Regions from separate parts of the Maritalea sp. S77 genome, predicted to be linked through region 2. Evidence: predicted binding sites of a transcription regulator. Region 2 holds the regulator's gene; the other holds the start of a gene.
What was found. The regulator HrcA, encoded in region 2, represses chaperone genes, less so after heat shock. The targets are predictions, from matches to a motif close to GTTAGCACTCNCNNNNNGNGAGTGCTAAC.

Region 1 (15,656 bases), on a different contig from region 2:
GCGATATGCTCACCTTGTGCAAATGGGATTTTGTCGTCCAGCAGCATCAAAATCTGCTCTTCCTGCACTACATTATCCATGATCAGGCCCACATCATAACGCTTCACAAAGTCTGCCACATCAGCATTGTGCAGGTCGGAGTAAGATTGCGGGCTTTCGATGAAACGTTGTGTATCTGCCTTCACATATTTGATGCCGCGTGCATATAGGTCTTGGAAGTTGAGCCGCAAACTGCGCACTTTATTGAGGCAAATGCCCACGCCAATCCGCACAAACTGCGCCAGCATTGCGCGTTGATTTTCGTTTAGACCAGCGTAGCGTTCCTCATCCATCATCAAGAACAAGCTGGCTGTTACGGCACGGTTGGAGCGCACCAATTCAATCAGGCGTTCACAAGCATCTGTATCATTGAGCAAGCAATAGGAAATTGGGACAAACAGCGAAGTCGGCTCGCCTGTAATGTTGGATCGATGGATGATGTTGGCTGCCTGCCGCACCAACATTTGCTCGAGCTCGGAGATGGTTCCGGTAAGATCGGTTTGTGGCAAGAATTCACTTGCATTCAATAGCTTACCACCTGGCTGCGAGATTTTTGGCACAAGATCATAGCCCAATGCGCGACGATGCGGCAGCGTGACGATGGGTTGCAGATATTGGCGCATACGGCCCTCGGCCAGCGCGTCCTGCAAAATTGAAATCGGCACATCTTCTTCGTCTTCGTCGGCGTTCTCTTCTGCCGAAAAACTTGATTTGATCGGTGCGACATTTGAGGGGGCGGCTGGCGCTGGTTCAGGCGCTGGCGGCGGGGCCATAGCTTGGGTGGCTTGCGCCTCTTCAACTTCGGCAACGGCCTCTGCCAATTCGCGCACAACAGTGCCCAAAACCGAAATATCGGCTTCAACATCTTCCAAACGATTATTCACATTGATGTTGGAGAGATAATTCACCTGATCGGACATGATCTCATTGGTGCGGGCAACCACGCCTAATTGTTGAGCAATTTCAGAAACGCGCTGGGCCAAATATTTTTCCGTGCGGCGGCGAAATAGGCCTTCGATGACCACAAAGCAGGTCAAAGCGAAAAGACCTGTCACCAAAATGGCATCCATGAGGGTCACACCAAGCCCGAAGTAGGCGGTTATACCCACACTCAAACACGCAACAGAGATAAAAAACAATATGAGTGCGCGCACGTTAAACTAAATGCCCTTCAATCTAGATTCCCCGATTACCAACATAGCATCGCTTTTTTGTCCGTCAAAGCAATCGCAAACTTGTCGTTTTGCGCTATTTTTACAGTTTTGCATCAAATGCAAACACTTTGTTTACCCTAATTAGGAAAGATGGGGGGAGCAAGAATGCGATATATGACCCAGAATCGGGAGTAACGGCAGAATGCCAAGTTCATGCGGCTCGTCACGGCCACCGCGTCTATTGATTGTCGACCATAGCAATTCAGTTTTGAACGATTGCCAGGATTTTTTGGACAATAAAGGCAATGGGATGCAACTTACCTGCACCCACGTCTCCAGCGGAAAGCAGGGCTTGAGCGCGCTGAAATCTCACGATTTCGACATCATCTTTGTGGACCTCAACAGCATTGACGAACTTGATTCTGATGCTGAAATCGCTCTTTCCAAGATTGCACATTATTCTCAAGGCGCCCTCATCATCGCGCTTTCTGAGGGGGGCTCTGTGACCATGGCCGTTGCGGCCATGCGTGCGGGTGCTCATGATTATTTTGCCAAGCCCGTTACGGCCAAAACTCTGTTTGAACGTTTAGAAGAACTTTCCGCCCGACACGGCAAAAAATATCAATTCTCTCCACCGCCAGAAGAAGGTGACCGTTTGGATTTTGAAGGATTTGTTGGTGCATCCCCCCAAATGCGGGTGATTTACGAGCAAATTGGCCGCATTGCGCCTTCCAACGCACCTGTATTTATCACCGGGGAAAGCGGCACGGGCAAAGAAGTTTGTGCGGAAGCGCTTCATGCGCGGTCCAATCGTTCAGACGGTCGATTTGTGGCCATCAATTGCGGCGCGATCCCTCGCGACCTGATGGAAACGGAGCTCTTCGGCGTGGTGAAAGGTGCCTTTACTGGCGCCATGCAAGATCGCGATGGCGCGGTGGAGCTGGCCAATAGCGGCACCTTGTTCCTCGATGAAATTGGTGAATTAGATTTAAGCTTGCAGGCAAAATTGCTGCGCTTTTTGCAAACTGGCAGCATTAATCGCGTTGGCGAAGCCATGCCACGCAAGGTGGATGTTCGCATTATTTGCGCCACCAACCGCAACCCCATGCAAATGATTACCGAAAAACAATTCCGCGAAGATTTGTTTTATCGCTTGCATGTGTTGCCCATCCATTTGCCACCTTTGCGGCAACGCCCCGCGGATATTATGCCCATCGCTGAAACATTCCTTTCGCGATATTCGGAAGAAGAAGGCAAAGAGTTTATCGGCTTTGATCGGGAAACTGCGGAACAGTTTATGGCACGTGATTGGCCGGGCAATGTGCGGCAGATCCAAAATCTGGTCCGACGCATCGTTGTGATGCATGATGAGCAATTGGTCACCGCCCGCATGGTGCGTTTGGCCGATGTTGAAAGCAAAGCGCATCAGCAAAGTCGCGAAGAGCTACGTGCGGCTCCTATTGCCAATCGTCATGCGCGGGCGCAATCTGCCATTCTTGAACCTCTATGGAAGCAAGAACAGCGCATTATTGAAGAAGCGCTTACACTGTTTGACGGCAATATTTCGCAGGCAGCAGCGGCGCTAGAAATTAGTCCATCCACCATCTATCGCAAGAAAATGTCTTGGGAAAAAATGGAAGCTGGAAACGCGGCCTAGTTTTATATGTCCCCACATTTCGCGCGTCGGCCAGCTCAAATGGCCGACCTTGAAGCCTTGGTCGAGTTGCGTCTTATCGCCATGCGTCCCAGCTTGGAAAAGGTTGGGCGCTTCAAACCAGAACGAGCACGACAGCGCTTTGTTGATGAGTTTGCCCCAGAGCATACGACGATATTGTTGGCCGATGATCAACTGATCGGGTGTTACGCCCTCTTCCCGCGCGAACAAGGTCTATATCTGGCGCATCTATATATTTCACCAGCCCACCAGGGGCGCGGCATCGGCCAAGTAATTGTTCAAGAGCTAAAAGCCAAGGCGGCAGCGGCGGGTGAAGACATTTATCTAACTGCAATCACCGATAGTGATGCTGAGCATTTTTACGTTCGGCATGGTTTTGCGGCGATTGATCGCGATGATATTGAGGTTGAAATGGTTTGGCGCAGTCCGCCAAACGCATAATGCCCTAACTGTGGAACCCGAGTTCAACTTTGATCGATTTGGCAAAAACCGGCTTTCCGTCTTGTGACTGCAATTTCAACGTTACCGTTCTGCGCGGCAACGTGGCTTTCATGCCAGTTGTCATTTGAAATTGGCCATCAACGATATTTGCAGCGCCGATCCGCACATCACCAATATAGGCATCCACCTCCAATGGTGCTGCCAATTCATCAACGCTACCTGTAATACGCACGATTTTGGTGAGCGGTAGCAAAGCCAGTTTGTATTCTCCGGTGGTTGTGGGGCCAAATTCGCGGTCAATGATTAAGCGGTCGCCGCGATAGATACGTACTGGCGCCAGTTCAGCACGGCCCGAGCGCAAGATATCGACTTGGCCAATTTGCGCGAAGCTCTCAAACAGGGGTGAAAAGCTCCTCATAATAGATTCATCGGGCCACACCGACGTCGCGATGTATCCCGTGCCGCCTTCGAGTGTCGTTGGGTCAATATTGAACGCGATATTGCGGGGATCGCTCGAGATGCACAAAAACGGCACTTCTCCGGCGACGCTATTGTCGACATGGCCGCATTCTGTCCAGTGAACGCCAGCCACAAAATTGCCGTCAGCGAATGCGCCTTCCTCACGCAAAAAATCAGACAAAGCAGACCATGGTAACGCATCGCGCGTTGGGTCTATGCCCTGCGCAAAACCCGGCACCACCTGTCGCAACCAGCCATTTGAGGTGTGTGTGACGAGAACGCTCATCAAAGCGAAATTGATGATTGTCGCCAGCAGCAAGAAAACAGACAGCAGGTTTTTATGTCTCGTCCAAGCAGCATCAATCCACATGGCGAGCACCAAAAACAACATCATGTAGCCCGGCGCTTGCCAATGGAAATGAAATTGGGTTTCAGACCAGGCAGCAACTGCTGTGAACAAAAAGATCGGGCCATGGGCCAGCATCACCAAAAAGAACGCTGTGCCTCTGGATTTAGACTGCGGCCAAGTGGCGCCCGGACCTTTGATGATGACCACGATGGCCGCAAACAAAGCCGGTAGCGCGATCCACGGTGTAATATAGATCAGTTGTCCCACCACCATGCGTAGCAATCGCAATGGGCTAAAATCATAACCAAATGCGCGTCCGCCTTGAAAGGTGAATGAGATAAACTCATTTTGCCAGTTCCAGATCAATACGGGCGATGCAATCAGGGCTGCAATCGCCATTGCTACATATGGACCGGGATGCACAATCCACTTGCGCGCGCTTGGCACGATCAGTGCGAAAAGTCCTGTGCCATATAGCAGAAAAACAGCATGATATTTCGACAAGAAGGTCAGGCCGAGCATAAGGCCGACCCAAGCCCAGCTGATCAGTGGTGCTTTGGGCTCTTCGGCGAATATATCCAACAAAAACCAAACGGTGAGCAGCCAAAACAGCATTAGCGGTGCTTCGGGCTGTGCCCAACCGCCAATGGATATTTGGAACAGCAGCGAAATGTTGAATAGTAATGCGGCAATCCAACCGGCGCGGGCGCTCTGTATGCGCCGCCCCATCTGGAAAATGACCCATGTGCTCAGGCTGAACATCAAGATGAACGGCAATCTGAGCAAAACAGGCGCTTCGCCCGGTGTGATCAGATTGGTGAACCAAAGCACCCAAAGAAATAAAGGGGGCTGATCGAAATAGGACAAATGCAATTCGCGCGCAGAAGCCAGATAATAGGCTTCGCCAATGCCGAAGCCGACCATTGCGCCTGCCCAAATACGCCAAAGCGCAGTGAGCGCAATGAGCCAAATAACCAGTTTTGCGTAATTCGCATCATTTTTGGGCCAAGCCATCAAGCGAACTGTGTCGCGTTGCCCCAATTTCATGTCACACCCGCCAAGTGAAGATACGTGTCATGGCATAATTAAACACGATGCTGATGATGATGCCAGCGATGGCCGCCAAATAGAACAAGGAGTTCGCCTCGAACAAGAATGCCGCCACCGAAACATTTGCGATGGCTGGAATAGCGCAAACAGCATAGAAGCTGAGCAGCCCTTTCCAATAGTTTATGCCGCGCAACTGTCGGTCTGCATAGGTGAACATGTTGTTGAGATGGAAGTTAGACGTCATCGCAACGATTGTGGCGAACAATTGTGCGTTGGTGAAATTGAAGTTAAGCCAACTGCTGGCAATCGTGAGCGCCAAAAGGTGCACAAAAACGCCGAAGCCGCCAACTGCTGCGAACAAGAAGAAGCTGGACGGCAGATAGCCTCCAGTCATTTTTGAAAGCGCCAGCCCGAAAAACTGCACGGCAATGAGCGGGCTCATTTTGCTTTCGCCATCATGTCGCGCGCGGAAGGTAAAGCCGACTTCGCCAATATTAAGGGGCACGCCTTTATTGCGCGCGGTGGCGATAATATCGAGTAGGATCTTAAACCCCTCGCTCGATAGGTACGGCGCCACCTGCTCAAACTTTTCCCGCTTGAGCATAAAGAAGCCGGTCATCGGGTCAGTGATTTTAGTACCTGTGACCAGATTGGCGATGGCGTTGGCGACATTCGACCCCCATTCCCGAAAGCGGGAAAGCCCTTCGCCCGCTGAGCGGCCATCGAGAAAACGCGAGGCCAGCACCAGATCTTTGTCCCCCTCAACAAGGGCAAGCATTTGTGTCAATACGGTTTCATCATGCTGATGGTCAGCATCCATAACCGCAACGTAAGGAGCGTTGCTCGCCGACATGCCTTCAACACAAGCAGATGATAGGCCACGACGACCGATGCGTTTGATGCATTTTACCCAAGGCTTTTCTTGACCGATCTCCTTGGCCAATTCAGCGGTTCCGTCAGGGCTATTGTCATCCACAAAAATCACTTCAAATGGCATTTGCTGAAAAACGGCCTCCAGCTTTTCAACCAGCAGCTCAATATTGCCGCGTTCGTTAAACGTCGGCACAACGATGGTTAGGTGCGGCGCGCTCCAGTTTGCACTGGCGGCCAATGTTTGGTCTTGCCCTGACATGAAATCCCAACTACCCTTAGAAAACTCGATGAAGGCTTAGCGCTAGTTTTGCCCAAACGCAATCCTTTGGCCAATGCAAACATAGATTCATCGCTTTAGCTTCCCAAATATCGTTTTTTTATAAAACTTGTTGGGCGAGTTCTTGACTCTCACCTCCCCGGCCACTATCTCCTGTTCGATGCTTTTTAGCACTCACCAAATGAGAGTGCTAATAGCAGCGAAATTATTGTCAATTCATTTGGAAATTGAAGGAGCGAACATGAGCTTCCGTCCACTTCACGACCGCGTAGTCGTTCGTCGTGTCGACTCTGAAGAGAAAACTTCAGGCGGCATCATTATCCCTGATACTGCGAAAGAAAAGCCTTCTGAGGGCGTTGTGGTTGCTGTTGGCCCCGGCGCACGCGACGAAGATGGCAAGCACATCACACCTGATGTGAAGGCTGATGACCGCGTTTTGTTTGGCAAATGGTCAGGCACTGAAGTCAAGATCGATGGCGAAGACCTGTTGATCATGAAAGAAAGCGACATCATGGGCGTAATCGAAGGCTAATTTTTTAGCCTTTTTGATCACCCCCAACATAATGAGTTTCTAAGGAGCAAACATAATGTCTGCTAAGGAAGTAAAATTCGGAACCGAAGCGCGCGACAAGATGCTTAAAGGCGTCAACGTGCTTGCTAACGCGGTTAAAGTGACATTGGGTCCTAAAGGCCGCAATGTTGTGATCGACAAATCTTTCGGCGCGCCACGCATCACTAAAGATGGTGTTTCTGTTGCGAAAGATATCGATCTTGAAGATAAGTTCGAAAATATGGGCGCACAAATGGTGCGTTCTGTAGCGTCAAAAACAAATGACGTTGCTGGTGATGGCACAACAACTGCAACTGTTTTGGCTCAGTCAATCGTTGTTGAAGGCGTGAAGCTTGTTGCAGCTGGCATGAATCCAATGGATTTGAAGCGCGGTATCGACTTGGCTGTTAGCGAAGTTATCGAAAACCTCGCTAAAGCGAAAAAAGACATCTCAACAAGCGCAGAAGTTGCACAAGTTGGCACGATTTCAGCAAACGGTGAGAAATTCATCGGTGAAGAGATTGCCCGTGCAATGGAAAAAGTTGGCAATGAAGGCGTGATCACTGTTGAAGAAGCGAAAACTTCTGAAACTGTTGTTGACGTTGTTGAAGGCATGCAGTTCGACCGTGGCTACCTGTCACCTTACTTCTGCACCAACACTGAGAAAATGGTTGCTGAACTTGAAGATCCTTACATTTTGTTGTTCGACAAGAAATTGTCAAACCTTCAAGCTTTGTTGCCGATCTTGGAATCGGTCGTTCAGTCTTCTCGTCCGCTTTTGATCATCGCTGAAGATGTTGAAGGCGAAGCTTTGGCCACATTGGTTGTGAACCGTTTGCGCGGCGGCTTGAAAGTTGCTGCTGTTAAAGCACCTGGTTTCGGCGATCGTCGTAAAGCCATGTTGGAAGACATTGCTGTGTTGACTGGCGGCCAAGTGATCTCTGACGATCTTGGCTTGAAGCTGGAAAACGTAACTTTGGATATGCTCGGCACTGCAAAGAAAGTCGACATTACTAAAGAAAACACAACAATCGTTGACGGTGCTGGCTCAAACGCAGACATCGAGTCTCGTGTTGGCCAAATCAAAGCTCAAATCGAAGAAACTTCTTCTGATTATGACCGTGAGAAATTGCAAGAGCGCTTGGCGAAACTTGCTGGCGGTGTTGCTGTTATTAAAGTTGGCGGCGCAACAGAAGTTGAAGTTAAAGAGCGTAAAGACCGCGTTGATGATGCGTTGAACGCAACACGCGCTGCGGTTGAAGAAGGCATTGTTGCCGGCGGTGGCGTTGCATTGCTGCGCGCTTCATCAGCTTTGACTGCTAAAGGTGAAAATGCTGATCAAGATGCAGGCATCAAGATCGTTCAGCGTGCGCTTCAAGCTCCTATCCGTCAAATCGCGACAAACTCAGGTGACGAAGCCTCTGTTGTTGTAGGCAAAGTGTTGGAAAACTCTTCAAGCACATATGGCTACAACGCGCAGACATCTGAATATGGCGACATGATCAAGATGGGTATCATTGACCCTGTTAAAGTTGTGCGCACTGCCCTTCAGGATGCCGCATCTGTTTCTTCACTGTTGATCACAACAGAAGCAATGGTTGCTGAGATCCCAGAAGAAAAAGGCGCTGCACCTGCTGCACCTGATATGGGTGGCATGGGCGGTATGGGCGGTATGGGCTTCTAAGCCAGCTATCCAACGCTTTAAAGCATTAGGGGCGATCTTCGGATCGCCCCTTTTTCATGATCAATTCAAAACCGAAAAGCTTAGCCAGCTTTGGACACTTTATGTTCATGCCCGGTGGTGAGTTTGAACACATCCACCATCATATCCAATTCTTGCGAACGGTTTTCCGTTTGCTCGATGGCCGCATTTGTTTGCTCCACTAGGGAAGAATTATGCTGCGTCATCTCATCGATCTGCATAATCGCTGTTGAAATTTCATCAATTGACGAGGATTGCTCTTCGCTTTTTTGAGCGACGGATGCCATCAGCTCATTGTTTTTGCGTGCGGCATCCAACATCGCATTGAGGCTTTCCGCCGCGCGATTAACCAGCTTAGTGCCATCAGTGACTTCGTGGGCCGATTGCTCAATCAATGCTTTGACTTCATTTGAAGCCTCAGCCGCAGACTGGGCCAGTCGCCGAACCTCAACAGCCACCACGGCGAAGCCTTTGCCCGCCTCACCTGCACGCGCTGCCTCGACAGACGCGTTGAGCGCAAGCAAGTTGGTTTGAAAGGCGATATCGTCGATCAGGCCAATAATGTTGGAGATCTTGCTCGACGAGTCGGTGATGCGTTCCATCGCCTGGCTCGCATTGCCCATCACTTCTCCGCCCTCTTCTGCAGTGCGGCGCACATCATCTGCTTGCTGCATCGCCTCTCGCGCTTGCGAGGTATTTTCGGCAACAGCCTGTGACATGCTTTTCACCGTCGCTGTTGTTTCTTGGATCGCTGCGGCTTGACGGTTGCTGCGGTCTGCCAGATCATTGGCGCCCGACAGGATTTCGCCAGTTGCGCTTTTGAGCGCCCGAGATGTGCCTTGAATTTTGCCCACCAAGTCCGAAAGTTGATCGGCCACGCCATTTATATTGCCCTGAAGGCGCGCGAAGGCACCAGAGCGTTGCCCTTCGACCCGATGGGTTAGATCCGCATTGGCCATCGAGAACAACGCGTCGTCCGCCTCTTCCAGGCGGTCGCCCAGTTCAATCATCAATTGATTGGTGCTTTGAATGAGCGCGTTTAGATTGTCATCCTGCACTTCCAAATCGACGCGCTTGTCGAAATCGCCATTCACGGCGGCCGACAATACATCTTGCATTTCGGCATTGACCATTTCAGTTTCACGCCGCGTTTGATGCACGTAAGAACTGATGGCCAGTTCCATGTCGAGCATCAGCACTTTCATCATGTCTGCAACAGTTTGCGCAACAATGTCGGGCTGATTGCCTGAAGACTTGCCGCCAATGCCAAAAGGACCTTTGCGTCCTTTGTCGTCTGCTAGCATGTCCAGCATAACGCCTTTGATGAGGTCTTCAGCGACCAGAGCGTATCCCGCAACATAATGCTTGAGTTCCAAACCAATGGTGGCGTGGACATGGCCGACTTGGCGACCGGCCCGCAAAAACTCTTCATCCCACGCACCATCCGCGATGCGTTCCCAATGAGAAACTTGCCGCGTTCGTGCGCTTTGCTGCAATTCTTCTGACTCAAAAAAGGCTTTGAGTGCAGGTGTCTTTGCGACTTTGCCGTAAAACCGATCGAGCGCGTCTGGTACATGAGATAGAATGTGATCTTTGGCATTTGCCACGCGCTGTGCTGCGTCAGCGCTTAGCTCCATCATCTCACGACGCTCGTCAATCGAAACCTGATCTTGATCCTGAGACACAGGTTTTCCCCTCCATATTTGCATCATAAATGGCCGATTGGATCGGCCCCCCTCTTAACGCAATATGAACCATGTTAATTAACGGCGGATTAAGCGAAAGTTACAACTGAATTAAGTTGCAAATAAATCAATGATTTGCGGCCAGAGCAAACGAACAGCCATCGCGGTTGAAATCACCACAATCATCGGTTTGATCAAGCGTGCACCAAACCGCATGCCTGTGATGGCACCGAGATAGCCACCACCAATTTGCCCGATGATCATGGCACCGCCCACGGCCCACACCACTTCACCTGCATAGATGAAGAAGATCAACGCAGCAGCATTCGATGTGGCATTGAGCACTTTGGTGGAGCCGACGGCGCGGGTGAGCCCGAAACCGAACAAGGTCACAAAGCCAGCCGTGAAGAATGAGCCAGTGCCGGGGCCAAAGATGCCGTCATAAAAGCTAATGGTGAAGCCCATCAATGGCCCAAACAATGCAAAGTTCAGCCGATCTGCGCGTGCCTCATCAGAAAGGCGCGGTGAAAATAAGAAATAAGCCGCGACGCCAATCAACAAGATTGGCACCAGCAACAAAAGAATGTCGGTGTTCAACTGGGTTGCGGAAAAAGCGCCAATGACAGACCCGATAAAGGTGGTCACGATAGCAAAGCCCAACTGGCGGAAGTCTACATAACCTTTGCGCGCATAGGTGGTGGCTGCCACTAATGCGCCCACCACGGATTGCATTTTGTTGGTGGCCAATGCCGCCACGGGCGGCAGGCCCGCAAACAGCAGTGCGGGGAGGCTCAACAGCCCGCCACCACCTGCAATAGCATCCATAAATCCGGCGGCGAAGGCAACGCATGCCATCATCACTAACAGCGTTAATTCATATTCCATGGAAGGTTCCGACTCGAAAAGATGGGGGCATTATGCCGCTCTGTGCACCCTTGGGCCAGACAAGATACACGACAAGACATTGTTTCTATTATTCGAACAAATTGTACAAATTTTAATGTATTGTATAATTTTTACGTCTGATTAATTTGCGGGTCACGTCAAAAACGGAGAATATTATGGACGGGGTAAATAAGGCAACGCCTCTTGTGGCGCGCATCTTGATGTCAGTGATTTTCATCATGGCAGGATTTTCAAAGCTAACTGCTGCTGCAGCAACCGCTGGCTATTTTGAAGCACTGGGCATTCCAATGCCGGGTGTCAGTGTTTATTTGGTCGGCCTTTTTGAGCTTGTTGCTGGCTTGGCTGTTTTGGTTGGCTTTAAGGCTCGCATCGCCGCGCTATTGCTTGCACTGTTTTGCTTGGCCAGTGGCTACATGGCGCACTTCCAACCTGCAGATCAAGCGCAAATGACCAGCTTCATGAAGAACCTGGCCATGGCAGGTGGCTATTTGTACCTCTGGTTGAATGGACCAGGCGCATTTGCCATCGACAAAGACTAATCAAATAATCTTGCGATTTTAGAGGGCTTCGGTGATTGTTTCACCGAGGCCCTTTTCCATTTTGTCGAGAAAGCTCCGCAACAGGTTTAGCTTGTCGCCATCCCAATTGGCATTGCGGGCAACGACTAAATTCGCCTCAGATTTCAAAATCACCCCATCTTTTGGCACTTTGAGCTGATTGGCCGTTAGCGTTGACCCAGAAGATGTGATGTCGACGATCAATTCAGCTGCGCCTGACGCCGGTGCGGCTTCTGTCGCGCCCATGGACTGCACAATGCGATATTCTGCAATGCCGTGCAGCGCAAAATGTTTGCGGGTCAAATTGATGTATTTTGTCGCCACGCGCAGCCATTGGCCATGGCGGTGACGATAGTCTGACGCCACATCAGCCAAATCGCGCATGGCGGTCACATCAACCCAACTCTCTGGCAAGCCCACAACAACGTCTGCACCGCCAAAGCCTAGTGGCTTTGCCAATTCAACCTGCTCAATGCCGCGTTCTGCCGCTTCGTGCACAAGGTCTTCGCCTGTCACGCCCACATCAATATTGCCAGCAATGAGTTCGCGGGCAATTTCGCTGGCAGAGAGGAAGCGCACCGTCACATTCGGCATGGACGCCATTTCGCCAAGATAGGAGCGCGCGCCGCCAGGGCGCTCAATGGACATGCCTAAATTTGCAAAAACTTCGCGGGTGGCTTCTTCCAACCGCCCTTTAGACGGAATGGCCAAAAGTATCGAGCTCATCGTGCGCCTCCCTGCTCCAACCGATCTACCCAGACGGCGCAGCCAATCGCGGTCACAGGTTTCTGCGCGCCTAAACGCTGCAACAGACGGTCATATTGCCCGCCAGACGCCAACACGTCGCCTGTGAGATTTGACGTAAGTTCAAACACATGCCCGGTGTAATAATCGAGCCGCGGCGAAAAGCCTGCATCAAACTCCACCTCAATGTGAGGTGCATCTGCTTTGAGCTTGGTCAGCCGTGCGCTCAGGCGCTCCAATTGCTGATCAAGATTGATGCCGACCTTCTGCGCCAAGGCCGTGATGTGGAACACTTGCTCATGCGCCCGGCCTGTGATTGACAGGAACTCCCGCAAGGTGCGCACTGTGGTGGCGGGCACTGGCGCTTCTGCCAATTGCCGCTTTTCCAAATAGCGCACAGCGATTTCCTCGGCGGTACGCCCGGTATATTGCGACAAGCCTGCCTCATCCATCATTTCGAGGATTTTGGCTTTGGCTGCATCGATATCTTTTGGTAGCTCCGGCTGATCATGTTGATCTTCTGGCGCAAACAAGCGGTCTAGCAACCGCCCCATCGCGGCATCATGGCCAAAACGGTCGCGCACGCGGGGGCGCCACACATCTGGCAATTCAATCTGATCTAGCAATGCTTCAAACAGATCAACCGCCCCTAAGTGCAGGCGCGGCTTTTCTTCGCCATAAAGCGCAGCGGTTTCGATGGCAAAGGCCAGACACTGTTCAAAGGCCTGATCGCCATTTTCCGCAGCCAAAAATTCCAACCCGGCTTGATCAAACTCAGCCGGGCCATTTTCGCGCTGGCGAAAAACTGGCCCCAGATAACCAAAGGATTTTGGTTCGAAGTCTGGATGTTTTTCGATGTAGGCTGCTGCAATTGGCAGGGTAAAATCTGGCCGCAGGCAATAATTGGTGCCATCGGCGCCCGTGGTCAACAACAAGCGCCGACCAATATCTTCACCTGCCAGATCAAAAAACAAATCCGACTTTTGTAAAATGTCCGGCGCGGTCAGGTCAGCCCGTTGCCGGATATTGGCTTCCAGCGCGTCGCGCTTTTGCTGCAATTCTGTTGCGGAGAAAGCCATCTTAGCTCGCAGCGTCCGGTGTTTCGTTTTGCGCGACAAGCGATTTGATGTGTTCGACCAACTGATCGCGCTTCACGCTGACCTGAGCCGGGCGCGCGGCGCGCCATTCCGCGTTGTCGGTGATGTCTTTGGAAGCGATCTTTCCCGCCACCAAATCTTTCACCTGCACTTCGCCAGCGGCCCGCTCTTCCGAGCCTTCAATCACCACGGCTGGTGCATTGCGGCGGTCAGCATATTTCATCTGCTTGCCCATATTTTTGGACTGGCCGAGATAAAGCTCGGCCCGCACGCCAGCCGCTCGCAATTCGGCGACCATTTTCTGGTAATTGGCGATCTCGTCTTTATCCATGATCAGCACAACAACGGGGCCAAAGCGTTCTTTGTCGCCCAATTCGCCCACCAGCTGCAAGGCATGGGCCAGACGGCTGACGCCGATGGAAAAACCCGTTGCTGGCACTGCTTCCGCGCGGAAACGGCTCACCAGTCCGTCATAACGGCCACCGCCGCCTACGGAACCAAAGATCACGGTCTGGCCCTTTTCGTTGGTCACTGGGAAAGTCAATTCCGCTTCAAATACGGGCCCGGTGTAATATTCAAGGCCGCGTACGACAGACGGGTCGATCTTCACCTTATCGCGGCTATAGCCTGCCGCATCGAAGAGCGCCTGCATTTCTTTGAGTTCAGCCACGCCCTGTTGGCCTTGTTCATTGTCGCCGACCTGCTCGGCCAGCACATCAAACAGTTTTCCACTGTCGGCATCGGCGGTCACGTAGGCGAGAATGCGGTCGATCTGATCAGCATTCAGGCCTGCGCCTTTGGTGAAATCGCCGCTTTCGTCTTCACGGCCCTCGCCCAACAGCAACTTCACACCGTCAACGCCCAAACGATCCATCTTGTCGATGGCGCGCAGCACGATCAAAGAGGTTTCGGCGTCATCACCCAAACCGGCTGCTGCCAGCACACCATCCAACACTTTGCGGTTATTCACCCGCACGACGAATTTGCCGGACAGGCCTAGCTCGTCCATCACGTCGGCCATCATCATGCACATTTCCGCATCGGCTGCTGCATCCGGCGCACCGACACTATCGGCATCAAACTGCATAAACTGACGGAAGCGGCCCGGGCCCGGTTTTTCGTTGCGGAACACATAGCCTTGACGATAAGAGCGGAAAGGCTTTGGCAAGGTTTCAAAGTTCTGCGCGAAGTAACGCGCCAAAGGCGCGGTCAAATCATACCGCAAGCTCATCCATTGCTCGTCATCATCTTGCAAGGAGAATACGCCCGCGTTAGGCCGATCCGTATCCGGCAAGAATTTGCCCAGGCTTTCGGTATATTCAAACATAGGCGTTTCAAGCGGATCAAAGCCATAGCGTTCGTAAACAGCTTTGATCCGATGGATCATGGCATCCACCGCGATGATTTCATCGGGGTCGCGGTCTACAAATCCGCGCGGCAAAATGGGCGTTAAACGCTTTGCTTTTTTAGCCATGATCATACCTAGTTGTTGAGTTCGAACTTGATTGCATGGCACGAAAAACACCATGCGCGTCGCTAGTTAAACGATCATGCCCCATCGCACAAGTCAAAGCCCGATAAAACCGGGCTTATTTTGGCTGTGGCGGTGAGAAGTTTTTGCGCGCCTCTTCTGCCTTTTGATGGGCAAAGCAATCATCCGTATGATCATTGACCAATCCCATTGCCTGCATAAAGGCATAGGCAGTGGTGGGCCCGAAGAATTTCCAACCGCGCTTTTTCATGTCCTTCGCCAATTTTTGCGAGGCCTCTGTTTGCGCCATTTTGCGCAAGGTCGCTTCGTCTTTCACCTCGGGCCGCTCACTTGGCTGCGGCTCAAACTGCCAAAAATAGGCCGCCAGTGTTCCGAATTCATCGCGCAGCTCTATGGCACGCTGAGCATTGTTGATGGTGGCTGCAATTTTGCCCTTGTGGCGCACAATGCCCTTATCTGCCAACAAGCGATCCACATCGCGCTCATCATATCGCGCGACTTTTTCAATGTCGAAATTGTCGAAAGCAGCCCGAAAATTTTCGCGTTTCCGCAAAATGGTCAGCCAAGACAAACCCGATTGAAAACCTTCAAGGCACACCTTTTCAA
Region 2 (15,656 bases):
GCGCGCCGCCAAAAGCAGTGCCTTTCCAGGTACGGCCTGTGACCAATTGGAACGGGCGCGTTGAGATTTCAGCGCCAGCAGGTGCCACGCCGATAATGACGCTTTCGCCCCAGCCTTTATGGGCACATTCCAGCGCTTGCCGCATCAAATTGACATTGCCGATACACTCAAATGTGTAATCCGCGCCGCCGCCCGTCAAATCCACAAGGTAAGGCACCATATCGCCTTCCACTTCCTTTGGATTGACAAAGTGGGTCATGCCAAAACGCTCGCCCCAAGCTTTCTTTTCTGGGTTGGTGTCCACGCCAATAATCATATTGGCCCCGGCCAAACGCAGGCCCTGGATCACGTTCAAGCCAATACCGCCCAAGCCAAACACGACCGCGTTTGCGCCCGGCTCCACCTTGGCCGTGTTGATCACTGCGCCAATGCCCGTTGTCACGCCACAGCCAATATAGCAAACCTTATCGAACGGGGCGTCCGGGTTGATTTTGGCTAAGGCGATTTCGGGCACCACGGTGAAGTTGGCGAAGGTCGAGGTGCCCATATAATGGAAAATTTTCTCGCCATTGATCGAGAAGCGCGAGCTGCCATCCGGCATCAAGCCTGCCCCTTGGGTGGAGCGAATCTTTTGGCACAAATTGGTTTTCGGGTTGAGGCAATATTCGCACTCGCGGCATTCGGGCGTATAGAGTGGGATCACATGGTCGCCCGGCTTGAGCGAGGTGACACCTTTGCCCACTTCCACCACAATGCCCGCGCCCTCATGGCCCAAAATGGCCGGGAAAATGCCCTCAGGGTCAGCACCGGATAAGGTGAACTCATCCGTATGACAAATGCCCGTGGCTTTGATTTCCACCAGCACTTCCCCGTCACGCGGGCCTTCCAACTGTACAGTTGTTACTTCCAATGGTGCGCCCGCTTTGGTGGCGATTGCTGCTCTTACGTCCATAATGGCCTCCCGTTCTTTTGTTAAACGCTATCTGAGAATCAGCCAGATGGCGAGTGGGGAATTTCAGCAAATTTGATGTGGCCCGCAAAGCACAATTTCACTTTGCAATCAGGCGAACGCCGCCCTGTCCATAATCCCGCCATAATGGCTAGGCCAAAATTAGTCAGTCTGATTTGGGCCTTGTATTTGGGGTATTCTTTCATGCGTTTTAAACGTGCCACTTTATTCATTTTAGCGACAAGTTTTTGGGCACCTTCGGCTTATGCAGGGCATATATGCACCCTGATTGCTGATCCGGTTAAAAATGTGATTTTGACCGAAAAGGGCAAATGCGATGACCGCGTTACCCCGGCTTCCACCTTCAAACTGGCGCTGGCGATCATGGCGTTTGATCACGGCATTTTGAAAGATCCGCACACGCCCAAATGGGCCTTCAAGCAAGGCTATGCCGCGTGGGGCGGCAAAAACTGGCAGCGCGAGACGGACCCCACAGATTGGCTGACCTATTCCGTGGTTTGGTACTCGCAATTGATCGCCAAAGAAATGGGCGCCGAAAAGCTGACAAATTACGCTCATGATTTTCGCTATGGCAATGGCGACTTTTCGGGAGATCCCGGCAAAAATAACGGGCTGGAGCGTGCGTGGATTGCCTCGTCACTTGCCATCTCGCCGCGCGAACAATTGCAATTCATTGCCCGCTACATCAATCGCAACTTGCCCGTTTCCGAGGCCGCCTATGCCCATAGCCGCGCCGCCATGCCGACCCAAATGGTCAATGGCTGGCAGGTTTTTGGCAAAACCGGCATGGCCTATCCACGCTTGAAAAATGGTGCGCTGGACCGGGCACATCCCTATGGCTGGTATGTGGGCTGGGCAGAAAAAGGCAATCAGCGCCGAATATTTGTGCGCCTGCGCCAAGATGATCAGAAAATGGAAGGCTCCGCCAGCACCCGCGCAAAGTCCGGCGTGATGACAGATTTGATCCCCTATCTGCCCGACTAAGCGATAGGTTGGGATTATCTAAAGGCTCATACGGCCCAAAAGGCCACTGGTCATCAAGCCATCAAAGATAAATTGGACCGACAGCGCCGCGAGCAACACGCCCACAATGCGCGAAATCACATGCAACACGGTGAAGCCGAGAATGCGCTGCAATTGCGTTGCGCCCAGCAAAAACAAATAGGTGAGCATCAGGATCAGCAGCAACCCCGCAACAACGGCCACTTGCCGTGGCGGGTCGCCGCTGGCGTCGGCCATCAAAAGAATTGTGGCCCCAATTGCCCCCGGCCCTGCGATCAGCGGCGTTGCCAATGGGAAAACCGAAATATCTGATGATGATGCAGCTTCGGCATTTTCTTCATCTGTGGTGGAGGTGCCGCCCGATGAGCGCGCAAACACCATATCGATGGAGATGAGCAGCAACAGGATGCCGCCCGCCGTGCGCAAGGCAGGCAGGCTGATGCCGAAGATGGCCAATAAGGGTTCGCCAAAAAATACGAAAAATAGAAGCACCGCGCCGCCAATGACCACGCCTTTAAACACCATGGCCCGGCGTTCAGCGGCAGTTGCACCCGCTGTTAGCGCTGCAAATAACACCACAATATCTGCCGGCCCAATGGTGGCAAAATATGTGGTGAATGACACCAGAAATGTCTCAATTGGCATACGCGATCAGCCCTTAAACGCCCCAAACAAATGAAGTCTGGCACGCTTAGCGGCGTTTTTCAATCGCATCCCAAATCAGCGCGGCTATATCGGGGCCGCCGAAGCGTTTGATTTCTCGAATGCCCGTGGGCGAGGTCACATTGATTTCGGTGAGATAGTCGCCGATCACATCAATGCCCACAAAGATAAAGTCGCGCTCTTTCAATGCCGGGGCGATGGCAGCGCAGATCTCTTTTTCACGCGCGGTGAGTTCGCTCAATTCAGGGCGACCGCCTACATGCATGTTGGAGCGGCTTTCACCTTCCGCTGGAATGCGGTTGAGGCCAGCCACAGGCTCGCCATCGATAATGATGATGCGCTTGTCGCCCTTGCGCACATCCGGCAGATATTGCTGGATCATAAAGGGTTCGCGGAAACTCATTTCGAACATTTCCAACAATGACACCAGATTGTGGTCGTCTTGGCGCAGCAAGAACACGCCAGCGCCGCCATTGCCATAAAGCGGCTTGATGATGATATCGCCGTGGCGCGCACGGAAATCTTGGATTTGCTTGCGATCGCGCGTTACCAGCGTGGGCGGCATTAGCTCAGGAAAATCGGTCACCAAGATCTTTTCCGGCGCGTTGCGCACGTGATCTGGATGGTTCACCACCAGTGTTTTTGGATGCAACCGCTCCAGCAAATGGGTGGTGGTAATGTAATGCATGTCAAATGGCGGGTCTTGGCGCAGCAAGATGACGTCGAAAATGCTCAAATCCTGCAATGCTGACGGGTCAAGCTCAAACCAATGATCCTGATCGTCAAAGAGTTTGACGGGCGCCACTTCGGCTTTCACCACACCGCTTTCCAAGCTCAATGTGGCCGGGGTGTAATAATAAACCTCATGACCGCGCTGCTGTGCTTCAAGCATCATGGCAAAGCTGGAATCGCCTGCGGGATCAATGGCGGCAATGGGGTCCATTTGCACGGCAATTTTCAATTTTTTATCGGTCATAAGGCGCGTCTCACCCTTCATATGAATCTTCTGCCACAAAGGCATTTTGGATATGGACGGGCCAACGCCACGGCGCAAGCCCGATCACATCAAATTGTTGTTGATGGCTAGCATATTGCTCATTTTTGGCCAACCAATATTGCGCCGCCCGGCGATAGCGATGCGGCTTGATTTGCTCGATCGCCATCATCAATGCGCCCGGGCCGCGCCGGGCTTTCACTTCCATGAAAACAAGGGATTTGCCGCGTTTCGCCACCAGATCCAGCTCGCCCAAAGGGGTTTTTACCCGACGCGCCAAAATTCGATAGCCCTTTAAGCGCAAAAATATCTCCGCCACCCGTTCACTTTTGCGTCCAAAACGCTCAGCTTTTTGGCGGCGCTGTGTCATTTCTTTAGGTCCAACGCCGCTTGATAGACCTGTTTGCGCTTCAGCCCAAAGCCTTGGGCCACTTCATCAACGGCGCTACGCAAGGGTATTTCTTCAAGCCGATCCGCCAATATTTTTTGCCATTCATCCTCATTGGGTGGGGCGTCCATGCTGGCCCCGTCGAGCAAGATCACCAATTCGCCTTTGACATTCTGTCCCTCAAACTCGGCGGCCAGTTCAGCCAAACTGCCGCGATATATGGTCTCAAATTTTTTGGTGATTTCCCGTGCCACCACCGCTGGGCGGTGCTCCCCAAAAACCACCGCCATTGCGGCCAAACTGGCGGCCACCCGTTTGGGCGATTCATAAAACACCAAGGTTTCCGGTCGGGCGACCAGTTCTTTTAACCTGTCCTTGCGCGCCATTTGTTTTGTCGGCAAAAACCCTAAAAACGAAAACTGGTCCGTGGGCAAACCGGCCACAGCCAACCCCGCCAACAAAGCTGACGCCCCCGGCAATGCAATCACATCAATGTCAGACTTTGCCGCCTCGCGCACCAGCGGAAACCCGGGGTCGGACAAGAGCGGCGTGCCTGCGTCTGAAATCAGGGCTACAGCCTGGCCATTTTGCACCTGTTGAACAATATGTTGCGCCATCTGGCTCTCATTATGTTCATGCAAGGCTTTGCGTGGGGTTTTGATGCCAAAGGCAGAAAGTAGCTTTGCTGAGGTGCGTGTGTCCTCGCACAGAATCAAATCTGCGCCTGCCAAAATTTCAAGCGCCCGCAGCGTAATGTCCTTAAGATTGCCGATGGGTGTGGCCACAATATAAAGGCCCGGCGGGGTTTTCGACGCATTCATGCCATGTTCGCCGATAAAATAGCGTCGATCCGGGGATAATTGCGCCATAGAATTTGCTCAATTCCTAAATATATGTTGATTTCAGCTGTTAAGCGCTCACACTATAGTGTATCGCGCATCGGGGACAAGCATCGTCATCAGTGTCATTTGGCACATTTTGGAACGATGTTGAAATAAGGTTTGTGCACAAAGGCGGTGGCATAAACCAAATAGGAGTTTGGGCATGGCATTTATTCGCGCTGCAGCCGATAAAATCACAGGTACATCATTGAAACGGGGCCTGAAATATCTGGCCAGCATTGGGGCGGGCGTCGCCATGCTGGGTTGTACACCTGATTTCAATTTTGGCCCGTCCTCTGGTCTTGACCGGGGTTTGAACCGCCCGGATTTGAGCAACCAATCGAATTTGCCGCCTGCCAAAGGCGAGATCATCGGCGAAGGCAATGTTCGCGTGGCGATGTTGTTGCCGCTTTCAGGTAATGAAGGCTTGGCCACAGTGGGCACCTCCATGCGCAATGGCGCCAAAATGGCAATTGATAAGATCAACAGTTCTGCCGGTTTCCCCCGCAACGTGCAAATTGTGATTAAAGATACTGGCGGCAGCGCCGTCACCGCTCGCTCGGCCACTGCAGAGGCGATCACCGAAGGCGCAAGCCTCATTCTGGGGCCGCTGCGGTCTGACAGTGTGCGGGCTGCTGGCGCTGTGGCGCGTTCGTCCGGTGTGCCGCTGATCGGCTATTCCAACAATTCGGGTGCCGCTGCATCTGGCATTTATTTGCTCAATGTGTTGCCTGAAACCGAAGTGAAACGCTCCATTCAATATGCACAACGCTTTGGCCGCAAAAGCTTTGCTGCCATCGTGCCGCGTACGGCCTTTGGTCAAATTCAAGAAGGTGCCTTCCGTGTGGCTGCATCTCAAAGCGGGGCCAACATTCAAGGCATCTATCAGTTCTCAAACGAAACTGAGGCGCGCACCGCCGTTGAACAAGTGGTGCCATTTTTGCTCTCCGGGCAAATTGATGCCTTGTTTATTCCAGATCGGGCCACTGCCCCCTCTATCGCCGTGCTGCTTGAATCAGCTCAGATCGACAAAAACAGCCTCACATTCCTCGGCTCTGCCGATTGGGATGGGGACGACAGAATCAGCCAAACACCATTTTTGGCTGGCGCATTCTTCCCTGCTGTCGATGGCGCAGGATATGATAAACTTAAGCCTGAATATGAAGCGCTTTATGGCACAACACCGCACCCAATGGTCACATTTGCCTACACGTCCGTGTTGTTGGCCAACTCTTCCAGCCTGGCCACCTCAACGCCACCATATGACCGCAATCAGCTAACCCGCGCCAGCGGCTTTTCTGGCCAAGATGGCGTGTTCCGCTTTGGCAATGATGGCACCAACGAACATGCCTTGGTGATCAAACAGGTAGAACTGGGCGGCAGCCGCGTGGTGGACAGCGCCAAAATGCCAAGCGCAAACGTTGTGGCTTCGCAGTAATTTGCGATGACTCGGGTTAGCGTGATTGGAAATGCGGGTGGCGGAAAGTCTACACTTTGCGCCGCCATTTGCGCAGCACATGACCTTCCCAACATTTCGATTGACCATTTGCAATGGCAACCCGGTTGGGTGCCAACGCCTAAAGCCACGTTCAACTGCGCGCATCAAAGTGCGCTATCGCAAGATCGCTGGTTGATTGATGGTTTCGGCCCATGGGACAGCGTTGTTGAGCGCTTGAAGGCTTCTGACACCATTATTTTTGTCGATCATCCCCTCTGGCTACATTATTGGTGGACCACCAAACGCCAGATCAAGTCGATTTTCGTTGGTCGCCCCGATGGTCCCAACGGATGCCCCATGCTGCCTGTCACGTTTCGACTTTATAAAATGATGTGGCACGTGCACCGCGTACTTCGGCCAAAGCTTTTGGCGGAACTAAGCGAACGTGCAAAAACCTGCCGCATCATCCACATTCGCTCGCCCAGAGAGCTCAACACGTTCAAACGCAATCCGATTTAGATGTATTTTGTGGGGTTTGGCGGGCCCAAACGGTGGGCCGGGATCCTCGCCCTGCTCGTCCACCCTTTTTGTAAGTCTCGTCATCGGCGGCACAGCATCTCGTCACCCCGGGCTTGATCCGGGATCCAAGCAGAACATGCGAAGTGGCACCGCTGACATGCTTTAATGCCAAATCTCAACTGCTACATGGATTACCGGATCAAGTCCGGTAATGACGTGAGAAGGGGTTGCTACGCCTTGCACAATACCAGCAGGTGCGCCCGTCGGCGGCGTTGTCGCCTTGTCTGCACGGGCACGCGGGCAACAGGTGGCCTTTACTCCTCCCCCTTTTCTCTCACCTGCACAAAATCGTTGAAAGACACCAATCGGCGGGGGTGCCGTGGTAGTGAGCGAAGCGAACGACGGCGGCAGGAAAAAATACCAAGTGCGCCGGGGACTGGAGCGTGGCGTGCGGTGGCGGCAACATAAAAAGAGCCGGGGTGCCGGGAACGGGCGCATGGTGCACAGTGGCGGCAAAAAATCCCCTATGCCGCCAGATCTGCCACAACCGCATCGAGTACCGGAAAGCCTTTATCGGTGACACGCAAGTTGCCATTGTCGAGATATTCGATAAAGCCGATGCCCATCAAATGTTCGATTTGCTCTGACTTCAGCGGATGGCCCGCCAATTTTTGGAAGCGGAGTGGGTCAATGCCGGTTTTAAGCCGCAGGCCCATCAGCAAATATTCGTCGCCCTGTTCGCTGCGCGACAGCGCATCATATTCAACAAAGCCTATGTCATTTTCATCCACCCGCTCAGCCCATTTAAAGGGCATGCGTTCAGTTGAAGTCGCGATGCGTTTGTTGGCCACAACCAAGCGGCCATGGGCGCCGGGGCCAATGCCTGCATATTGGCCATAATGCCAATAAATCAGATTGTGGCGGCTTTCTTCACCCGGCTGCGCATGGTTGGAAATTTCATAGGCTGGCAGCCCGTGATCTTCGCAAATTTCTTGCGTGAGCTCATAAAAATGGGCGCCGAGATCGCTGTCAGGCATTTGCAATTTTCCAGCCTGAAACAGGTCAAAATAGCGGGTGCCTTCTTCGATGGTCAGTTGATAGAGCGAGATGTGACGGTCAGCGATGGAGAGTGCTTCCAACAGCTCTTCTTCCCACTCCTTCAGCGTTTGGTGCGGCCTTGCATAGATCAAGTCATACGAGAAACGATCAAACGTGGTGCGCGCAAGATCCAGCGCCTTTTTGGCCTCATCCACTGAATGCATGCGCCCCAGCGCCGCCAATGGTTCCGCCCGTAGGCTTTGCACACCAAGCGACACGCGGTTGACCCCGGCAAGACGGTAGTTTTGAAACTTGTCTTGCTCGACGCTGGTGGGGTTTGCCTCAAGCGTGATTTCCACATTGTTGGCCAAGCGCCAATTTTGGTTGATTGCCGAAATGATCCGCTCAACACTGCGCGGGTCCATCAAGGACGGGGTGCCGCCGCCAAAAAAGATGGAGCTGACCACTTGGTCTGGTACCAATTGTGCCTGATGCTCTATCTCTTTGATGTAGCGATCCACATAGGCCACTTCATCAAACGGGCCGCGATGCACATGCGAATTGAAGTCGCAATAGGGGCATTTGGCAGCGCAAAAGGGCCAATGGACATAAACGCCGAAGAGTTCGGGATCGGTGGCAAAATCAGCCAATGCAGCAGGCCTCTACAAATTTGGAGAAGGCGCGCGAACGGTGCGACAAGCCAATTTTATCTGGCGCCCAAGCGTGTTTCTCATCTTCAGTCATTTCGCCAAAAGTGCGGGTGTGTCCCTCGGGCAGGAACATGGGGTCATAGCCGAAGCCTTTGTCGCCGCGGGGCGGCCATACCAAGCTGCCGGAAACACGCCCTTCAAAACATTCGGTTTCGCCTTCGGGCGTCGCCAAGCACAGCACGGCCACAAAGTCCGCTGTGCGCTGGCCCGGGCCCATTGCGCCCTTTTGCATCAATTCAGTGTGCACCTTCACCATGGCATTGCCAAAGTCGCGTTCTGGGCCACCCCAACGGGCAGAATAAATGCCTGGCGCGCCATCCAGCGCGTCAACGCTTAAGCCTGAATCATCGGCCAAGGCCCAAAGATTTGCGCCTTTGGCGGCGGCCAATGCTTTGAGTTCGGCATTTTCTTGATAGGTGGTGCCGGTTTCTTCGGGTTCTGGCAAATCCAGCTCTGCGGCGGAAATAAGCTCTAACCCAAAGGAAGAAAGCAATGTGCGCAATTCGCGCACCTTGCCTTCATTGTGGCTTGCGACCACCAATTTTTGCCCGCGCTCTAAGGTGAGTGCCATTTAGATTGTTTCCCCGTTCAAGGCGCGTTTTTGCAGCTCAACCAATTCGCTCACGCCCTTTTGGGCCAAGCCGATGAGGCTTTGTAGCTCATCAGCGCTAAAGGGTTGTTCTTCAGCCGTGCCTTGGATTTCAACGAATTTGCCATCGCCTGTCATCACGAAGTTGGCGTCTGTTTCAGCCGCGCTGTCTTCATCATAATCAAGATCGAGCACAGGTGTGCCTTGATAAACACCGCATGAGATGGCGGCGAGATGTTCGCGGATTACATTGTCGCCCACGATCTCACGCTCTTTCATCCACGCCACCGCGTCACACATGGCGATGAAGGCGCCTGTGATGGAGGCGGTGCGGGTGCCGCCATCGGCTTCAATCACGTCGCAGTCAACAGTGATTTGGTTTTCACCCAGCGCCTGCATGTCCACAACGGCGCGCAGGGAACGGCCGATAAGCCTTTGAATCTCTTGGGTGCGGCCAGATTGCTTGCCCGCTGTGGCTTCGCGGCGCATACGCTGGCCCGTTGAGCGTGGCAACATGCCATATTCGCCCGTGACCCAGCCCAAACCTTGGCCGCGACGCCAAGGCGGCAAATTGGTTTCCACACTGGCGGTGCACAACACTTTGGTGTTGCCAAAGCTGATCATGCATGACCCTTCGGCATGATTGGACACATTACGTTCAATTTTGACGGTGCGCATTTCATCGGGCGCGCGTTTGGAGGGTCGCATGATTTTTCCTTGTGCTTTAAGCGTTTCAACCTGCTCTTAGCGGCTTCACGGCTTAAGGTAAAGGGATCGTTAAGGCCGAACCCGGCGGAACTAGAGCTCAAACTGTAATTTTGTGAAATTTTACAAGAGTTCAGCTCAATTTCGGCATAATTTTAGCTGAATTTTACTTAGCGACGTTGGCTTGTGGACAGTGGCCAAGGTGCATGGTTTTGATCAAGGGCTTGGCCTTGGCGCAAACAGCGCTTAAATAGTAGATCAGTGATCATCAAACGCAAAAGAGATATGACCAACAACCAAGATTTTCTATCTGTGCTGAATGCGCGTTCGCAGGATATTTTTCGGCGACTGGTTGAGCGCTATCTGGAAACCGGCGAGCCGGTTGGATCGCGGCAATTGTCGCGCGCGCTGGATATTTCATTGTCCCCTGCCTCTGTGCGCAATGTGATGGCGGACCTGGAGGATTTGGGATTGATCGCCGCACCGCACACCTCTGCCGGGCGTGCGCCAACCCAATCGGGACTGCGCTTTTTTGTGGATGCCATGCTGGAAGTGGGCGCAGTGAATGAAGAGGAGCGCCGTGCGATCTCGCAAAATTTTGCCGATGTGGCGCAGCATGAAAAGGTCGAAGATGTTTTGACCCAAGCCAGCCAAGTGCTTTCTGGCTTGTCACGCGGCGCGGGGCTAGTGATGGCACCCAAAGCCGATATCGTGCTGAAACATATTGAATTTGTGCAGCTTGAGAAAAACCTCGCCATGGCAGTGATGGTTGGTGAAGACGGACATGTGGAGAACCGTGTGTTCCCCATTCCGCCCGGCCTCACCATGAGTGAGCTGGCGCAAGCTTCCAATTATTTGTCGAGCTTTGTGGTGGGTCACACGCTGAAAGAAGCGCTGCAGCAAATGGAAAAGGCCCAGCAACGGCAGCAAACCGAATTAGATGATTTGACCAATGCGTTGGTTGAAGCCGGGCTGGCCACCTTGTCGAAGGACAATAATGACGCAAGCCCAACTTTGATTGTGCGTGGACGGGCCAATTTGATCAATGACACCATGGCCAATGAGGAATTGGACAAGGTGCGGCAATTGTTTGATGAGTTGGAAAGCAAGAAGGCAATTATTGATTTGCTCTCGGACACCCGCGATGCGGACGGGGTGCGGATTTTTATCGGCTCTGAGAATAAACTGTTCTCTCTTTCTGGCTCGTCGGTCATTTTGTCGCCTTTTACCGACCATAATGACAAGGTTGTTGGGGTTGTCGGGGTGATTGGCCCCACGCGACTGAACTATGCCCGCATCGTGCCTGCAGTGGATTATACGGCCCATGTGGTGTCAAAATTGATCCATAAGCGGGGCTGATGCCAAGACAAAGCTTGAAATTGATCGCCCAATGGTCGATATGCGGGGCAACAGCGAATTTTAACATGTAGAGTTAGAAGCCAAATGATGAGCGACGACGATAAAAAGCTAGACGAAACCGAACTTCAGGATGGGACCCAAGACGCAGAACAAGCGCAAGGTGAAGCCGATGCGCCTGAAGCTGCGGATCCGACTTCTGCTTTGGAAAGCGAAAATGCCAAGCTGAAGGATCGCTTGTTGCGTGCGGTTGCCGAAATGGAAAATCTGCGCAAGCGCTCTGAACGTGACGTGAAAGATGCACGGCAATATGCCATTGCCAATTTCGCCCGTGATATGTTGACGGCAACGGACAATTTGTCTCGTGCATTGTTGACCATGCCACAAGAGGCGCGGGACGAAGCTGAAGGCACCTTCAAATCTTTGATCGAAGGCGTGGAAATGACAGAGCGCGAAATGATCCGCCTGTTGGAAAAGAATGGGATTAAGAAAATTGAGCCGAAAGGCGAAAAGTTCGATCCGCATTTCCACCAAGCCATGTTTGAAGTGCCAAACCCTGACGCCGTGGAAGGCACCGTGACGGAAGTGGTGCAAGCCGGTTATGTGATTGGCGAGCGTGTGTTGCGCCCGGCTATGGTGGGCGTGGCCAAAGGTGGTCCGAAAACGGCGCCAGCCGCCACGGCTGACCAGGGCGACAATATCGATAAATCGGTCTAAAGCCCGATTATCCATTAAAGAAGTGCGAAACGACGCTTAAGGGCTCCCTTAAGCGTCGTTTTTATTAACGTCCTCAAAGACTTGCTGCGCTGTCTTTTTGACGCTGTTCTCGCTCAAGAAGCCCATATAGGCGGGCTTGGCATCGACAAATATTTCGCTGGCGATTTCAAATTCAGCATCATCAAACAGGCCTGCAGAATAAATATAATCTTTGCTGCCCACGGTGAGGTGGTAAAAAAGCGTTGTGCCACACTTCTTGCAAAAGCCGCGTTCCGCCCAGTCTGACGAGACATAGGTTTCAATGAATTCTTGCCCGCTGGCCTTTAATTCACTGTTGCCATGCACGCCAAGCAAAGGCCCGCCACCATTGATTTTGCGACATGCGGCGCAAAAGCATGCACCTATTTCATGAGGCAGGTCAGCCACCTCAATTTGCACCGCGCCACACTGGCATTTACCCTGTTGCATAGGTCCTTTTAACCCCCCGATTCATTTACGTTTAACTCTATTTTTAATTTATATTGCCTTTGAAGGCGATGTTAACCCAATTTGCCCAGCCGTCTTTTAATATGTCTACACTTATAATTTGGGGCATTCCATGACGGTTAACTGGAAAAGCAAAAAACTTTATTTCGCAGCAGGATTATTGGCAATTTCGGCCATCGCCGCTTGCATTTATGCCATGATGGCCATTCTCAATCACATGCTCTTGCAAGATGCGCGAGCTGATGGAGTTGGGTGGGCCGAAAACGCGGCAACACAAACACACAATATTGAGCGCTTGCTTGAGGGCGAGGCCAATTTTTCCCTCACAGAGCGGATTTTGCGCCAATTGCGTGACGTGGGAAATATTTACTCTGTTCAATTTTTGGCACCAAACGGCGAGGTCCGGTTTGAGGCCAACCAGTTTCATCCTGAGGAGACGTCTGGGCTTGCCGCCAACCATGATCATGATGAACATGACGTTGAAGGTGAACCACGCATTGCTGAGGCAATGGTTGGGCCTCACATGCATGTTGACGGCACATTCCACGCAAACTTGACGCACACGCTTGCAGTGGACCTTGCCAGCCACACGGTGCGGTTGGGAGCTGGGGACGGCCATCACGAACCCTTACACTACGCTGAGGTGAACCATCCCGTTTTGAAAGATGGCGTTCTGCAATATGCTTTGCGGGTGCGCGTGGACCAAACCGAACGGTTTACTCTGTTTCAGACGGCGATTTGGGAGATTTCACTTCTCTTGGGGGCAACAGCCCTTTTTGTGGTGGGCATCCCAGCCTATTTGAGCGTGCGGTCCCGCAAAGAGGCCGATTTGGCGGATCAACGTGCTCATTATCTGTCCAAGCATGATTCCATGACGGGCCTTGCCAACCGCAACTACTTTTTAGACAAGCTGGAGCGGCACGCTAACAAGGTTAAAGCTGGACAAGACAAGATCGCGTTTGTCGCCATCGACGTTGATGGTTTCAAAGAAGTCAATGACAGTTATGGTCATGATGTTGGTGATGAGTTGCTGATCCAATTTGCGGCGCAGCTGAAATATGAATGTCAAAATTTCCAATCGATTGCCCGCATTGGTGGCGATGAGTTCGCGTGTTTTACGCGGTTTACCGATGATGAAGAAATGCGCCAATTCATCGATAATCTTCAAAAATCAATGTCGCATCCTTACGAGATCAAGGACCATAATTTGATTTCCACCGTCAGCATTGGCGCTGCCTTTTATCCTGACGACGCCAAAGATGTGACAGATTTGATGAAGAAGGCGGACATTGCCCTTTACGCCGCCAAGACTGACGGGCGCAATGGCTATGCGATTTTCAATAGCGCAATGGAAGCTGAAATTGCATCTCGGCGCGAACTTGAAGCCTTGTTGCGCCACGCCGCGCAACATCATTCATTTGATTTATTTTTCCAGCCTCTTTATTGCAGCGAGCGCAAGTCGGCCTGTGGATTTGAGGCCCTGATGCGGCTTCGTGATCATTCAGGTGATTTTGTTTCGCCCGACAAGTTCATCCCGGTGGCCGAAGAGATGGGCATTATGGAAGAATTGGGGCTCGCGATTTTGCTTAAGGCTGCCGAAGCCGCAATGAAATGGCCAGATTATTTGCGCCTGGCGGTAAATTTGTCGGCAATGCAATTTGAAAGCGGCAATTTGGTTGCCCAAGTGGAGCAAGTGCTGAAAACAACGGGCTTACCCCCAAAACGCCTTGAGCTTGAGATCACTGAAAGCTTGTTGATGCAAAATACAAAGCGCAATATTAGCCAGTTGAACAAGCTAAAAGAGCTGGGCGTCTCCATCGCGATGGACGATTTTGGCACAGGCTACTCATCATTGGGCTATTTGTGGCAATTCCCTTTCGACAAGATCAAAATCGATCGGTCGTTTTTGGGCGGCGATGAAACCAGCAATGAAAAAGCGATGCAGGTCATCTCTACCATCATCGCGCTCGGCCATTCGTTGGAAATGCGCGTGACGGCAGAAGGCGTGGAAACCGAAAGCCAAGTGGACATGTTGCACGAATTGCAGTGCGACCAGTTGCAAGGGTTTTACCTCGGCCGCCCGACACCTGAAGCTGAATTGTCGAAATATTGGCTGGAAGAAGACGAGGCCATAACAACAATCACCTCGTTGGCGAATAGGCGGTTACGCGCCGCAGGGTCAGATTGATGCGCCCTCCATCAGGGAAATGCTCTGGATAGCCCGAGAGCAATTGCGAAGAATGGGGCAAAACCCGGTCTATGCCGTGGTAGGCCAGCCGGGTTTCCCCATCGAGCATAACAATATCGCCAGAAGATAATTCAAAGCTGGATGTTTTGTCCTTGCGGGTTTTGCCGCCCAGCCTGAACCGTGCCCGGTCACCTAGTGAGATTGACAATACTGGCGCATCAAACGTTTCTTCATCCCGATCCTGATGCAGGCCCATTTTGGCTGTGGTGGCATAATAATTGACCAAACATGCCTCTGGCGGCACGGGGCACCCGGTCAATTCATCCCAAATTTGCAGCAATTTTTGCGGCATTTCCGGCCAGCTTTGCCCGGTTTCGGGGTGGGTGGATTGATAGCGATAGCCTCCCTCCTTATCAGCGACCCAACCCAATGGGCCCAGATTTGTCATGCGTACAGAAAAGGATTTGCCGGTTTTGGGCATGCGAGGCACAAAAAATGGGGCCTGATCAATGGCGCTAACCAATTGAGATAGAATCTCTTTTTGCTCACCTTGCTCCAAGTGACCCGGAAAAAATTTCATTTTTATCGCTCCCACCATCGCTTTTCAGTCTGATTGTCGTTATATAGCCCCGTTTGATAAGTCGGGGACAGGTTTTCCTGTCATTGAATCGAGATAAAAGCGCGCTTAGATTTTTTTAAAATTTCTTGGCTATGCGCTTGAAGCAGGCCAAGGGCCTTCTTATATGTCGATCAATACCAAGGGATGTGCGGCGGCGCATTCCAAATCTTAAGGGACCCGAGCGGCCAAAGGGGCCGATTTAAGACTGCTGGAAACGGGGTCAGACGTGGGTCTGCCAACAAAGAGGTTGAATAAATGGGTAAAGTAATTGGGATTGACCTTGGGACCACCAACTCATGTATCGCTGTGATGGATGGTTCCGAGCCAAAAGTTGTTGAAAATGCGGAAGGCGCCCGCACCACCCCATCCATGGTGGCTTTCACAGAAGATGAG

Region 1: a site for HrcA is predicted at 6,484-6,512, ahead of ACP15Y_RS05405 (co-chaperone GroES). Genes of this name have one in related genera too.

What each region holds. Positions count from the first base shown of each region.
Region 1 is NZ_JBNAGG010000001.1:1,119,375-1,135,030, forward strand. Features, by position in the region: gene ACP15Y_RS05380 (EAL domain-containing protein) at 1-1,109, opposite strand, end outside; gene ACP15Y_RS05385 (sigma-54-dependent transcriptional regulator) at 1,396-2,850, shown strand; gene ACP15Y_RS05390 (GNAT family N-acetyltransferase) at 2,857-3,309, shown strand; gene ACP15Y_RS05395 (ArnT family glycosyltransferase) at 3,314-5,164, opposite strand; gene ACP15Y_RS05400 (glycosyltransferase) at 5,166-6,299, opposite strand; gene ACP15Y_RS05405 (co-chaperone GroES) at 6,559-6,849, shown strand; gene groL (chaperonin GroEL) at 6,905-8,551, shown strand; gene ACP15Y_RS05415 (methyl-accepting chemotaxis protein) at 8,632-10,254, opposite strand; gene ACP15Y_RS05420 (TSUP family transporter) at 10,366-11,139, opposite strand; gene ACP15Y_RS05425 (DoxX family protein) at 11,316-11,699, shown strand; gene hisG (ATP phosphoribosyltransferase) at 11,718-12,443, opposite strand; gene ACP15Y_RS05435 (ATP phosphoribosyltransferase regulatory subunit) at 12,440-13,540, opposite strand; gene hisS (histidine--tRNA ligase) at 13,542-15,032, opposite strand; gene ACP15Y_RS05445 (DNA-3-methyladenine glycosylase I) at 15,148-15,656, opposite strand, start outside.
Region 2 is NZ_JBNAGG010000003.1:235,325-250,980, forward strand. Features, by position in the region: gene ACP15Y_RS11900 (S-(hydroxymethyl)glutathione dehydrogenase/class III alcohol dehydrogenase) at 1-952, opposite strand, end outside; gene blaOXA (class D beta-lactamase) at 1,154-1,954, shown strand; gene ACP15Y_RS11910 (MarC family protein) at 1,973-2,617, opposite strand; gene gshB (glutathione synthase) at 2,664-3,611, opposite strand; gene ACP15Y_RS11920 (YraN family protein) at 3,622-3,999, opposite strand; gene rsmI (16S rRNA (cytidine(1402)-2'-O)-methyltransferase) at 3,996-4,886, opposite strand; gene ACP15Y_RS11930 (penicillin-binding protein activator) at 5,062-6,336, shown strand; gene ACP15Y_RS11935 (flagellar protein FlaR) at 6,343-6,855, shown strand; gene hemW (radical SAM family heme chaperone HemW) at 7,380-8,543, opposite strand; gene rdgB (RdgB/HAM1 family non-canonical purine NTP pyrophosphatase) at 8,536-9,174, opposite strand; gene rph (ribonuclease PH) at 9,175-9,900, opposite strand; gene hrcA (heat-inducible transcriptional repressor HrcA) at 10,183-11,256, shown strand; gene grpE (nucleotide exchange factor GrpE) at 11,344-11,970, shown strand; gene ACP15Y_RS11965 (GFA family protein) at 12,019-12,438, opposite strand; gene ACP15Y_RS11970 (putative bifunctional diguanylate cyclase/phosphodiesterase) at 12,569-14,644, shown strand; gene ACP15Y_RS11975 (alpha-ketoglutarate-dependent dioxygenase AlkB family protein) at 14,598-15,224, opposite strand; gene dnaK (molecular chaperone DnaK) at 15,519-15,656, shown strand, end outside.